Regions from separate parts of the Bacillus sp. AFS017336 genome, predicted to be linked through region 3. Evidence: riboswitches for the same ligand, from Rfam matches in the RefSeq annotation. Region 3 holds a riboswitch; each other region holds the start of a gene.
The links. Region 3 has a riboswitch for thiamine pyrophosphate ahead of CN601_RS13975 (ABC transporter substrate-binding protein). Riboswitches for the same ligand answer to the same signal wherever they lie in the genome.

Region 1: linked by a shared signal. The riboswitch ahead of thiD (bifunctional hydroxymethylpyrimidine kinase/phosphomethylpyrimidine kinase) and the one ahead of CN601_RS13975 (ABC transporter substrate-binding protein) in region 3 are both predicted to bind thiamine pyrophosphate.
Region 2: linked by a shared signal. The riboswitch ahead of thiC (phosphomethylpyrimidine synthase ThiC) and the one ahead of CN601_RS13975 (ABC transporter substrate-binding protein) in region 3 are both predicted to bind thiamine pyrophosphate.

Annotation. Positions count from the first base shown of each region.
Region 1 is NZ_NUCO01000030.1:39,371-43,642, forward strand. Features, by position in the region: gene CN601_RS17795 (FeoA family protein) at 1-159, shown strand, start outside; gene feoB (ferrous iron transport protein B) at 153-2,153, shown strand; gene CN601_RS17805 (FeoB-associated Cys-rich membrane protein) at 2,172-2,327, shown strand; TPP riboswitch at 2,432-2,543, shown strand; gene thiD (bifunctional hydroxymethylpyrimidine kinase/phosphomethylpyrimidine kinase) at 2,679-3,485, shown strand; gene cytX (putative hydroxymethylpyrimidine transporter CytX) at 3,478-4,272, shown strand, end outside.
Region 2 is NZ_NUCO01000006.1:29,616-33,887, reverse strand. Features, by position in the region: gene thiO (glycine oxidase ThiO) at 1-315, opposite strand, end outside; gene CN601_RS02325 (thiamine phosphate synthase) at 299-913, opposite strand; TPP riboswitch at 1,003-1,112, opposite strand; TPP riboswitch at 1,348-1,462, shown strand; gene thiC (phosphomethylpyrimidine synthase ThiC) at 1,596-3,374, shown strand; gene CN601_RS02315 (small acid-soluble spore protein H) at 3,624-3,803, opposite strand; gene CN601_RS02310 (YjcZ family sporulation protein) at 3,939-4,064, opposite strand.
Region 3 is NZ_NUCO01000022.1:55,276-59,547, forward strand. Features, by position in the region: gene CN601_RS13965 (ABC transporter permease) at 1-492, opposite strand, end outside; gene CN601_RS13970 (thiamine-binding protein) at 492-782, opposite strand; gene CN601_RS13975 (ABC transporter substrate-binding protein) at 795-1,784, opposite strand; TPP riboswitch at 1,873-1,982, opposite strand; gene racE (glutamate racemase) at 2,211-3,002, shown strand; gene CN601_RS13985 (RrF2 family transcriptional regulator) at 3,102-3,545, opposite strand; gene hmpA (NO-inducible flavohemoprotein) at 3,731-4,272, shown strand, end outside.

The sequences.
Region 1 (4,272 bases), on a different contig from region 3:
AAGAGACGTCTTTTAGATCTTGGAATAAGTGAAGGGGCTATGGTCTGCTTACAATGTACAATGCCGTTCAAAGGGCCTTGTATGATTGAAAATTGCGGACAATCACTTGGTATTCGATTTAATGATGCATCTGGGATAAAGGTAGAAAAAATATGTTAAATATAGCACTTATTGGAAATCCAAATACAGGAAAAACTTCTCTATTTAATAATTTAACAGGTACATACCAATACGTAGGAAATTGGAGTGGGGTTACTGTTGAAAAAAAGGTAGGGACTATAAAAAATAAACTTGGAAATTTAATTGATTTACCAGGTATTTATTCTCTAAGCCCTCTTTCAAAGGATGAGGCCGTTGTTTCACATTTTTTTGTAAATGAAACATTTGATGGGATGATAAATATAGTTGACGCTGCTCAATTAGAGAGAAATTTAATGCTAACTCTTCAACTTCTAGAGTTTAATAAATCAATGATTATTGGTCTAAATATGGTTGACGTTGCTAAAAGGAGAGGGATTTCAATTGATCCTTCTAGTATCTCAAAGATATTAAAAGTACCAGTTATTCCAATTGATGCTAGATCGGGTAAGGGAACAGACGAAGTAAATGAAATACTAGCGACTATTCCTCAAGCCGAAGTTGAGTTTGAAATTGATTATGGAAAAATTATTGAAGATGGTATTAAAAATATTATGACGCTATTACCTTCAACCTTAACTATTCCTAAAAGATGGACTGCAATACAAATTCTAGAGGGTAATAAAGAAGTAATAGAATTTATATCTTCATCTTACGATTTTAGTAAAATTGGCGAAATCATTAAATTAACAGAGGAACAATTAAGTAGTGAACATGGTGTAGCACCTTCTAAGTGGATTTATTCAGCAAGAAAAGAAGTGATATCACAGTTAATTGGTAAATCTGTAGAGAAAGAATCGAATGAAGCAGTTACATTAACTGATCGGATCGATCGATTTGTAACACATCCAATTTTGGGTATTCCTATTTTCTTAGCGACGATGTTTTTAATGTTTAAGCTTACTTTTGATTGGTTAGGGTTACCATTATCTGACGCATTAGATGGGTTTTTATCAGGACCTGTGACAGACTGGCTTACAAACGGCTTAAATGTAATTCATGCATCTGGTTTTATAAAAGCAGTTATTCTTGATGGTATTGTTGCTGGTGTTGGTGGAGTTTTAGTCTTTGTTCCACAAATTTTTATTTTGTTTTTACTAATTTCATTCCTTGAAGATTTTGGATATATGTCTCGTGCGGCTTTAGTAATGGATCGTTCGATGGAAATGGTTGGTTTAACCGGAAAAGCATTTATTCCAATGATTATTGGATTTGGTTGTAATGTACCTGGAGTAATGGCTGCCAGAACAATTGAACAGCCTAGAGAGAGACTGCTCACGATTTTGTTAACACCATTAATGTCTTGTTCGGCGCGTTTACCGGTATATGCACTATTCGTTGGAGCGTTTTTCGCGAAAAATCAAGCAATAGTTGTATTTTCACTGTATATACTTGGAATAGTAGTTGCATTAATATTAGCTAAGGTTTTTTCATCTACTATATTAAAGGGTGAGTTTTCATTATTTGTCGTAGAACTCCCACCGTACCGTATGCCACAAGGTAAAGCTTTGTTTAGAAGCACTTGGGATAAAGGTAAAGGGTTTATTCGAAAAGCTGGTACGTTTATTTTTGGTGGTTCTGTAGTAATTTGGTTATTATCTTATATGGGACCAAGTGGTTTCGGTGTTTCTATGGATGATAGCTTTTTAGCAATGATTGGGGGCATCTTAACTCCAATACTTGCACCTTTAGGATTTGGAACATGGCAAGCGGGTGCTTCTTTACTAACGGGATTTTTAGCTAAAGAAGTTGTTGTATCTGCTATGAATATTATTTATCACGTGCCAAATGCGAATTCTTTACAAGGAATATTGGCAACGCAGTTTTCTGCACTTTCTGCTTTTAGCTTTATGGTTTTTGTCTTATTGTATGTACCATGTCTTGCAACTGTTGCGACAATTCGTAAAGAGACAGGTTCAGCTAAATGGACGTATTTCTCAGTTGGTTATGCATTAGTTATTGCCTATATATTAGCGCTAATTATCTATCAAGTTGGAAGACTCTTAGGCTATTAGAGAAAGGGGTATCTACTTATGGTTGTCAATATTTTAATAGGAGCTCTTATTTTTGGATATGCAGGGTGGACACTTTTACGATATGTAAAGAAAACAAAAAAAGGTAAATGTGGCTCTTGTTCAATCGCAAAAACTTGTAGTTCAAATTGTGATACAGCTAATTATTCAAAATAATAGTAGAGTGTTCTTTAAAGATAAAATTTAAAGTAAACTGGTCTAAATACTTGAATAAAGTATAAGTATTAATTAAGATGATAAAGTAATTAATTTAAATAATTGAATAGTACTAGGGGTGCCGTAAATGGTCGGCTGAGATTGAGACACGAATAGTCTTTGACCCTTTAACCTGATCTGGATAATGCCAGCGTAGGAAAGTGAACGGTAGAATACATTTTTGTATTCATAACATTGATTTGTTCGAGCACAAGTCCTTATGGGATTTGTGCTTTTTTGTATTTAAAATCAAGTTTCATCTTCTATCTGTAAGATCAAAAGAGTTCTATTCATTAAATAGGGGGAAGAACATTGAAGAAAGTATTAACAATAGCCGGATCTGATTCAAGTGGTGGTGCTGGAATTCAAGCAGATTTAAAGACGTTTTCAGCTCATGGTGTTTTTGGAATGAGTGTAATAACAGCAGTAACTGCTCAAAATACGCAAGGAGTTTTTGCGGTTCAAGATATGACACCAGAGATTATTGCGAGTCAATTAGATGCAATATTTACGGATATCGAAGTAGATGCAGTAAAAATTGGTATGGTATCACAAATCGATACGATTAAAGTGATAGCTGAAAAACTAAAGCAATATAAACCAAAGCATATTGTAGTTGATCCAGTTATGGTTTCTAAGAGCGGATTTGACTTATTAAGTCCAGATGCTAAGGAAGCTTTAATTCAAGAATTGATTCCGTTAGCAACTGTTATCACACCGAATCTTCCTGAGGCAGAAGTTATTACTGGAAGAAAAATTACGACGATTGAAGAAATGAAAGAAGCTGCTATACAAATTCATTCATTAGGTGCAAAAAATGTCCTTGTAAAAGGTGGACATCTAGAAGGTGAAGCAACGGATATTTGCTTTAATGGTGAGGAGTTTACTAGTTTTAATAGCGTTAGAATCAATACAATTAATACCCATGGTACTGGATGTACTTTATCTTCAGCAATTACATCTAATTTAGCAAATGAACTTGAATTAAATGAGGCAATTAGAGAAGCAAAAAACTATATAACATTAGCGATTCAACATTCCTTCTCAATCGGAAAAGGGGTAGGTCCTGTCCATCACTTCTACTCATTGTATGAAAAGGCAGGAGTTCAACATGTCTAATCAAAATGCAAAAATGACAAAGTGGAATTTTACGACGCTTTGGTTTGGTGCTGCGGTATCAGTAGCGGAAATCATGACGGGGGCATTAGTGGCTCCATTAGGTTTTACTAAAGGTTTAACTGCTATTTTAGTAGGACATTTAATAGGAACACTTTTACTTGTTTTAGGTGGTGTAATTGGGTCTCAGCAAAGATTATCTGCAATGGAATCTACAAAAATTTCATTTGGTAGCTATGGTAGTTACTTGTTTTCAATTTTAAATGTATTACAGTTGCTTGGCTGGACGGCCATTATGATCTTAACAGGAGCTCGTTCAATCAATATCGTTACAAAAAATGACTATCATTTTAATCACCTTTGGGTTTGGTGTTTAGTAATCGGAGTGCTAATAGCAATCTGGTTGTACTTTGGACAAAATGCTTCAAAAAAACTTAATAGTATAGCAGTTTGTTTACTATTCGTTTTAACGATTGTATTATGCTTTGTTATTTTTAAAAGCGATAATATTCTTACTCAACCAAGTACATCAGGATTATCTTTTGGCGAAGCAGTTGAATTATCAGTCATTATGCCATTATCGTGGATCCCATTAATTAGTGACTATACTCGATTCGCGAAAACTACAAAAGACGGGGCAATTGGTAGTTTCATAGGTTATATGTTTGGAAGTTCATGGATGTATATTATTGGACTAGGGGCAGCGTTAGCATTTAATGAAGTAGATCCAGTAGCTGTTTTAATGAGTGCAAATTTAGGCCTATTCGCAGTTGGTATCGTTGTTTTAGCG
Region 2 (4,272 bases), on a different contig from region 3:
TTTTTCTAAGTCGGTATAAGCTAGTTTGAATATGCCACCTTTTTTAAGTTCAATATCAATACCGCTTAATTCTTTCAACTCTTCTTGAAGGTGAAAATAAGATAGCTGGCTACTTCTAGCAAAAGTAAAAAATGACTCGGACTGATCCCACTCGGAATGGGCACCGAGCATCCCCGCAGCTGCCTTTGTCGTTTTTTGACCAACTTGATGTCCTTCTAAAACTGCGACATTAATGTTTTCTTTCGCTAGATAATAAGCAATGGAACAACCAATAATGCCACCCCCAATTACGACGACATCAAATCTCTTGTTCATAAGTCAGTTTACACCTTTCAAAATATTGCAGCGCAGCATCTAGTGGGTTTCGAGAAGAGAAGATTCCAGACATTACAGCTATGCCATCAATCTTGTTCTCCTTTAAAACTTGGATATGCTCAGGCAATATACCGCCTACTGCGTAGATTGGTATAGTCAGAGTTTTTTTCATTTCGGGTATGATTTCAATCCCATTTGGAGTTAGACCAGCTTTACACTTTGTTTCAAAACAATGACCGTAAAGGGCATAATCAGCCTGATCACTTTCAGCTTGGATTGCTTCAGTAAGCGTGTGGACTGATTTTCCTACTCGTAAGTTAGGAAAATATTCTTTTACATCAACAAGAGGAAGGCCATGTCCCGGTAAGTGTATATTTGATAGATTTGCGAAAATAGCAATATCTAAACGATCATTTAAAACGATTTTCTTCATATCGACTTTGTTCATTTTTAGTAGATTTAATAGTGATATTATTTCGATCGGTTTTTTTGATTTCTCGCGAATATGTACATAGTCGACTACATCGATTATTTGAATAATTTTGGAAGCAAGTACTTCGATTGAGTGCTGATCATCTGTAATTGCAATAAGTTCCATGCTCCAGCCTCTTTCATTAACAAAATTTTTTCAAACAAAAAAAACCACTTTCCTAAAAAAAGAAAGTGGTTACATTGCACACAAAATAAATAGAGAATGCGCCACTTTCCTACGCAGGTACTAGCCTGTTCAGGTTTTAAGGGTTTAAAAGTAACTACTCTATTCTCAGCCCTTATCAAGGGATCCCCTAGTGATGAATCTGTATGAAAATTAATCTTAGCATAGCATATAAAAAATAATATTCAATACTAAAATTTTTTTTACCTGTCCAAATATTTACCATAAATTGGGCTTGAAGCATAATGAAATCAAGTATTTAGACGAGTATAAAAAATACTAATAATTTTTTGAAATGAACGTTTCTGTAAAAATTTAGGAAATAAAAGCATTTACATTTTAAACTTGTGGGTTTATATTTAGTGTGAACAATTTAATCGTTAGACTAGGGGTGTCCAATTAGTTGGGCTGAGAGAGAAACGCATTTAAGTTTCTTAACCCTCAGGACCTGATCTGGTTCATACCAGCGTGGGGAAGTTAGAAATTTCTCATTAATGATGTCTAATCGTTAATGTAGTTTTGCTAACATTTTGCCGGGTCTTAAATATAAGATCCGGCTTTTTTCATGCTTAAAATGGATTGGATTTCGTCCTTTTTTAATCATTTAAAAAGGGGAATGAAATCAATGAACAATTCTGTAAATGAAATGAATTTTTCCATCATGTCTAGTTTTTCTGGTAGTAAAAAAGTTTATGTTGAAGGATCTAGACCTGATATTAAAGTACCGATGCGTGAGATTCAATTAAGTCCAACAACGGGTACTTTTGGCGAAGAAGAAAATGCACCAGTTAGAGTATATGACACTAGTGGACCTTACACAGATTCATCTAGCTCAGTTGATATTCGCGAGGGGCTTAAGCCAATCGGACAAAACTGGGTGATTGAGCGAAATGATGTTGAAGAATATGTAGGGCGTGAAGTGAAGCCTGAAGATAATGGATATAAAAAAGAATCAGATAAACATGAGGTTGAAATCTTTAAAGGGTTAAAAAGAAAACCATTGCGTGCAAAGGATAACGGAAATATTACGCAATTGCATTATGCTCGTAAAGGTATTATTACACCTGAAATGGAGTTTATTGCAATTCGAGAAAATAGATCAGCGGAATTTGTTCGTGATGAAGTTGCAAGAGGAAGAGCTGTTATTCCATCGAATATTAATCACCCGGAAAGCGAGCCAATGATTATCGGGCGTAATTTTCATGTGAAAATAAACGCCAATATAGGTAACTCAGCAGTTACTTCCTCAATTGAAGAAGAAGTAGAAAAAATGACATGGGCTACTCGCTGGGGAGCCGATACGATGATGGATCTTTCAACCGGAAAAAATATTCACACAACACGTGAATGGATTATCCGAAATTCTCCGGTACCAGTAGGGACAGTTCCAATTTATCAAGCACTTGAAAAGGTTAATGGAATTGCAGAAGACTTAAGCTGGGAAGTGTTTAGAGACACTTTAATCGAGCAAGCCGAACAAGGAGTAGATTACTTCACGATTCACGCTGGAGTACTATTGCGTTACATTCCATTAACTGCAAAACGAGTGACAGGAATCGTATCTCGTGGTGGGTCTATATTGGCTCAGTGGTGTTTAGCTCACCATAAAGAGAATTTCTTATATACGCATTTTGAGGAAATTTGTGAAATAATGAAGCGCTATGACGTAACATTCTCTTTAGGAGATGGTTTGCGCCCAGGCTCGATCGCCGATGCAAATGACGAAGCACAATTTTCGGAATTAGAAACACTTGGAGAGCTAACAAAAATTGCTTGGAAACATGACGTTCAAGTTATGATTGAAGGCCCGGGACATGTTCCAATGCATTTAATTAAAGAGAACATGGATAAACAACTAGAAATTTGTCAGGAAGCACCTTTTTACACATTAGGTCCACTAACGACAGATATTGCACCTGGTTATGATCATATAACGTCAGCAATCGGTGCAGCAATGATTGGTTGGTTTGGTACGGCGATGCTTTGCTATGTAACTCCGAAAGAGCATTTAGGTCTTCCAAATAAAGAAGATGTTAGAGTAGGGGTAATCACATACAAAATAGCAGCACATGCAGCTGACTTAGCAAAAGGTCACCCTGGTGCACAAAAAAGAGATGATGCACTTTCAAAAGCTCGATTTGAATTTAGATGGCGTGATCAGTTTAATCTTTCTCTTGATCCAGAAAGAGCAATTGAATACCACGATGAAACATTACCTGCTGAAGGAGCTAAAACAGCCCATTTTTGTTCAATGTGTGGTCCAAAATTCTGTAGTATGAGAATCTCACAAGACATTCGAGATATAGTAAAGCAAGAAGAACTTCAAAATGAATCAACCATTGAAGAAGGAATGAAAGAAAAAGCATTAGAATTTAGAAAAAACGGCGGAGAAATCTATCAATAAGGGTGTGAGCCTTATATGAATAGGGTAGAAGAAATCAAAAAAGAAATAAAGCAATTAGAAGAAAGTATGAATCAGTTAAAAATAGAACTGAAAACCATTCAAACAAATTGTGCCCACGATTTTCAACAGAAGGATACGATACAAGAATGCCTAAAATGCAGTTTGATTGAAAGCTTGTGCTGGTAATTTTTATAGATAAAGCAAAAACAAACCCCAATTTGGAGGTTTGTTTTTGTTTATAGGTTAAAGTTAATGCTCCGACAAACTATTGATTGAAACTTCTTCCTCTCGATCGGGTTGGCCGAGCGGATAAATTCTAGCAATTTCATTTGTTTCATCAACATGTTGAATATAAATCGGCACTCCATTGTATGTAACATTAGCCATTTCAGGTGAAGACGCAATTTCTTGAGCTCGTTGTTTATTCATACGTAACCTCCTCTAAATTATTAATTGAAACCAAACCTAACATATTATTAACCGATGGGTGATTGGGTATTCATATTATTTTTTGTAAAAAAAAACTCCTGTTAAATTTAACAGGAGTTTTATAGTTTTTAAAGATTACCAGTGATGTCCATATCCATATCCGTCAGATCCTGACCAGCAAGCTGCTCCAACAATGATTAATAAGATAAATAAAACAACAATCAAAGCAAAACCGTTAAGATGGTGATGTCCAGTACTCATTCATGTGACCTCCTTCATACGATATTAAGGGATGTAAACTCCCTTTAGGGTCATGTAACCAATTGTAAAAATTACAATTAGGAGAGGTGGATAATGTATCGTATGTTTTTTTACCAACTATGAAACTAGTCTATATTGTAATTAGGCTTTTACCTATGAAGTAAGTTTTTAAAGTTCAATTATATGGATTCTGTACTTACTTTACTTT
Region 3 (4,272 bases):
AAAAATCTGTGCTTTGGATGCTCCTGCCATTTTCATATAATTTATTAACTCACTTGGTGTTTGTCGAAATCCATCCAATGCTGAAACAGTTATGGGGAAAAAACACACAAGTGAAATGATGATTAATTTTGGTAGTACTCCAAAACCGAACCAAATAATTAAAAGTGGTGCCAATACAATAATTGGTACATTTTGCGAAAGAATTAATAATGGATAAAAAGCTTTTTTTACACCTGGTATTAAATGCAATAGAAACGCTATTAAAAGTCCTAGTAAGCTCCCTATTAACAATCCGATAATCGTTAATTGAATTGTAGAAGTTATATGTGGAAGTAAAGAATCCAAAGAATGAATTCCTTCTTTAAAGATTGCAATTGGTCCTGGCAATAGCCAAGGCTCTATTTTCCAAATTTTAATACTGAGCTGCCAACAGATTAAAAAAAGCAGGATGACAACAAATGGCTGCCATCCTTTCATATTTTTTCGTTTCATTAACGGTACTTCTCCGTTAACACATCCATTGTAATCCCTTGTGGTTGATAAAGGATTTTCATTTGAGTTATAACATTGTGGCAACCTATTTCGATCATTCTTTCATTCATTTTTTGAACAACTTGTAATAATTCATTCAAATCACCTTCCATTGTTGTTTCCAATGGTTGTACTTGATATTTCACACCTGATTCATCAATAATCTTAATCGCTTCATCAACTGCAGGAATGACATCCTCAATATTATTTGTTTTTGGTATTATTTGAACACTCATTAATGTAGTTTTCATTTTTACTCCTCCTTATTTTGGTAAGAATTCATTTGTAAAAGCTTCTTCTGGCTTAAATTTACCTTCTAATAATTTATTTTCAGCTAAAAAATCTGCATAGTTTTTCCAAACCGTTAACTTTTGCTCACCCCAACGATTTGCATCGTCTTTATATTTAGATGCTAACCACTCTTGGCTTTTTTCTACTAATTTTTTATCTAGATCTGGATTATCTTTAAGTAAAATCGCTGCAGCTTCCTTCGGGTTATCAATCGCAAAGTTATATCCTTTGGATGCAGCGGCAACAAACGCTTTTACTACTTTTGGGTTTTTACTAATCATTTTTTCGTTTGTAGCTAATACTGGCGTATAGTAATCTAGTTTTTTACTATAATCTGTTAAATAAATCATATTTAACTTCTCTCCACGAAGCTCAGCTTCAATACCTGTCCATCCTTGATAAATCCAAGCAAAGTCGATATCTCTTTTTACAGCTGTAAAGAAATCAGCATCGCCCATATTAACGATATTTAACTTATTAACATTCGCATGTTCTTCTGACATAAGTGATTTTAAAACGGCTTTTTCAACCGGTGAACCCCATCCACCATATGTTTTACCAACGAAATCTTTTGGAGACTTAATTTCTTTTTTCGCAGGCGATGCAAAACCAGAAGTATTATGTTGAATAACTGCTGCAATTGAAACAAGTGGTACATTTTGAACTCTAGCCTGTGTAATTGACTCTTGATAAGAAACGCCAAAATCCGCTTTACCTGAAGCAACTAATTGATCTGCTCCTGTTTCTCCTGGACTGATAATATCTACATCAAGTCCTTGTTCCTTAAAATATCCTTTTTCTTTCGCAACAAATAGCCCCGTATGATTTGTATTTGGTGTCCAATCTAGTACGACAGTCACCTTTTTTAATTGCTTGCCCTTTCCACTAGTCGCGGTTTTACTTTGACCACACCCAGTTAACATTAAACAAATAGCTACTAAAAAAACTACTAATCTTTTCATTTACTAATACTCCCTTTTGTTTTTGGTTTATACAAAAAGAAAACGCCCGGATAATAACCCGGGCGTTAATGCGCTGTAAAAAACATATCTAAAAGGAGATACTGTTCCCTACGCTGGCATCACCCAGATCAGGTTCTAAGAGTCAACATCTTAAGGATGTTATCTCAGCCAGCAACACTGGCACCTCCACATTTTTCTCATATAAACTTTTCATCATAAATATAACAGATAATGATTGAATTTACGAACTATTTTTAACTTGCGCTTAATTGTTTTAATAGTCTGTTAATACAAGCTATTTAACGATAAGATTTTGTCATACTTTAAATGAGATTATTAAACAAAAATATCATTTCTTATAGTAAAATCTTACTTGAATATCGAATATACTACATCATCAAATTATGATTAAAATGAGGGGATTTTTTGAATAAACCAATCGGAGTCATTGACTCAGGAGTTGGGGGCTTAACAGTTGCCAAACAAATTATAAGACAATTACCTAAGGAAGATATAGTATACCTAGGCGATACTGCTAGATGCCCATATGGATCACGACCATATGAGGAAATCAGGGAATTCACTTGGGAAATGACTAATTTTCTTTTAGAAAAAGACATAAAAATGTTAGTCATCGCCTGCAATACTGCCACTTCAGTAGTATTAAGTGAAATGAGAGAAAAACTTCAAATCCCAGTAATAGGTGTTGTGCACCCTGGTGCCAGAGCTGCTCTAAAATTATCACAAAATGATCAGATTGGTGTAATTGGCACTAACGCTACTATTAATAGCAAAGCCTATCATTCCGCACTAAAACGAATTAATGAAAAAGTAATAATTGAAGGCTTGGCTTGCCCAGAATTTGCCGGAATCGTTGAAAACGGCGATTACAATAAACCAGAAATTTTTGAAATCGTTAGAAATACTCTTTCACCGCTATTAGATTCAAAAATTGATACATTAATACTAGGTTGTACCCATTACCCTTTATTAAGCCCAATCATCCAAAAGTTGATGGGACCTTCTATTCAGCTCATCAGCTCAGGCGATGAAACTGCATTAGAAGTAAGTGCAATACTCGATCAACAAAATATTTTATCTAATTCCGAAAACACTATACATGAATTTTATACAACTGGAGATCCAATCGTTTTTAGTAAAATAGCTTCCTCTTTGTTCCAAGAGCCTTTGGAAAATGTAAAACATATAAAACTATAAGAGTTCTAAATTGAACTCAATAAAAAAGAAAACCAACAAAGTATACATTTGTTGGTTTTTGTATTTTTAAATTGCAAAGGCTCATCAATTTAATAAAATTTATTCTTTTGTATTACTTGAAAAATAATCTTTCAACATCGCATTATTCTTTACAATATCATCTAATGTATATTGATCTAATACTTGTAAAAATTGATCCAATGCGTTATTAAATATATGTTTTAAAGAACAAACAGGCGTAATAACACAAGTACCGCCATGCTCAAAACATTCTACAATATTAAAGTCTTCTTCGGTTTTACGGATTATTTCTCCTATATTTATTTCCGCTGGCAATTTTGCTAAACGAATTCCACCATTTCTGCCACGTATAGTCTCGATATAGCCCATCTTACCTAAATTATAGATTATTTTCATTAAATGGTTTTTAGATATACCATAGGCTTCAGCGATGTCTTTTATATTAACTAATTTTTCACGCGGTTCAGAGGATAGAAATATTAGTACACGAAGAGAGTAATCCGAATAAGTTGTTAAACGCATAACTTGTCCTCACTCATTTATTTTGATTAATCATAGCATAATTGTGAACATTTTTTAAACTTTTATGTAATTTTTCGAAAAAAGTTCAAAAAGATGTATTTAACATATTGCTTTAACCGATATCAAGGACTAAGATAAAGATGTATTTATTATACTACTTTAAAATGTATATAGGGGGATTTACCATGCTTTCTCAAAAAACAATCGATATTATTAAATCAACAGTTCCTGTTTTAGAAGTGTCAGGTACAGAAATCACTTCCGTATTCTATAAAAATTTATTTACAAATCATCCTGAATTATTAAACGTATTCAATCATACGAATCAGCAAAAAGGTAGACAACAAACCGCTCTTGCTAATACTGTTTTAGCTGCAGCTCAAAATATTGATAAACTAGAAACGATTATACCTGTTGTAAAACAAATAGCACAAAAACACCGTAGTCTTTTAGTTAAAGCTGAGCATTATCCAATCGTTGGGCAACACTTACTTGGTGCAATTAAAGAAGTACTTGGTGATGCTGCAACTGAAGAAATACTTGGTGCTTGGGGCGAAGCTTATGGAATTATAGCTCAAGTGTTTATTGATATTGAAAAGGAAATGTATAATGAAGCTGCCACTCAAGAAGGTGGTTGGTCAGAATTTAAAGAGTTTACAGTGATCAATAAAGTAGAAGAAAGTGATGTAATTACATCATTCTACTTAAAACCTAAAGATGGATCTTC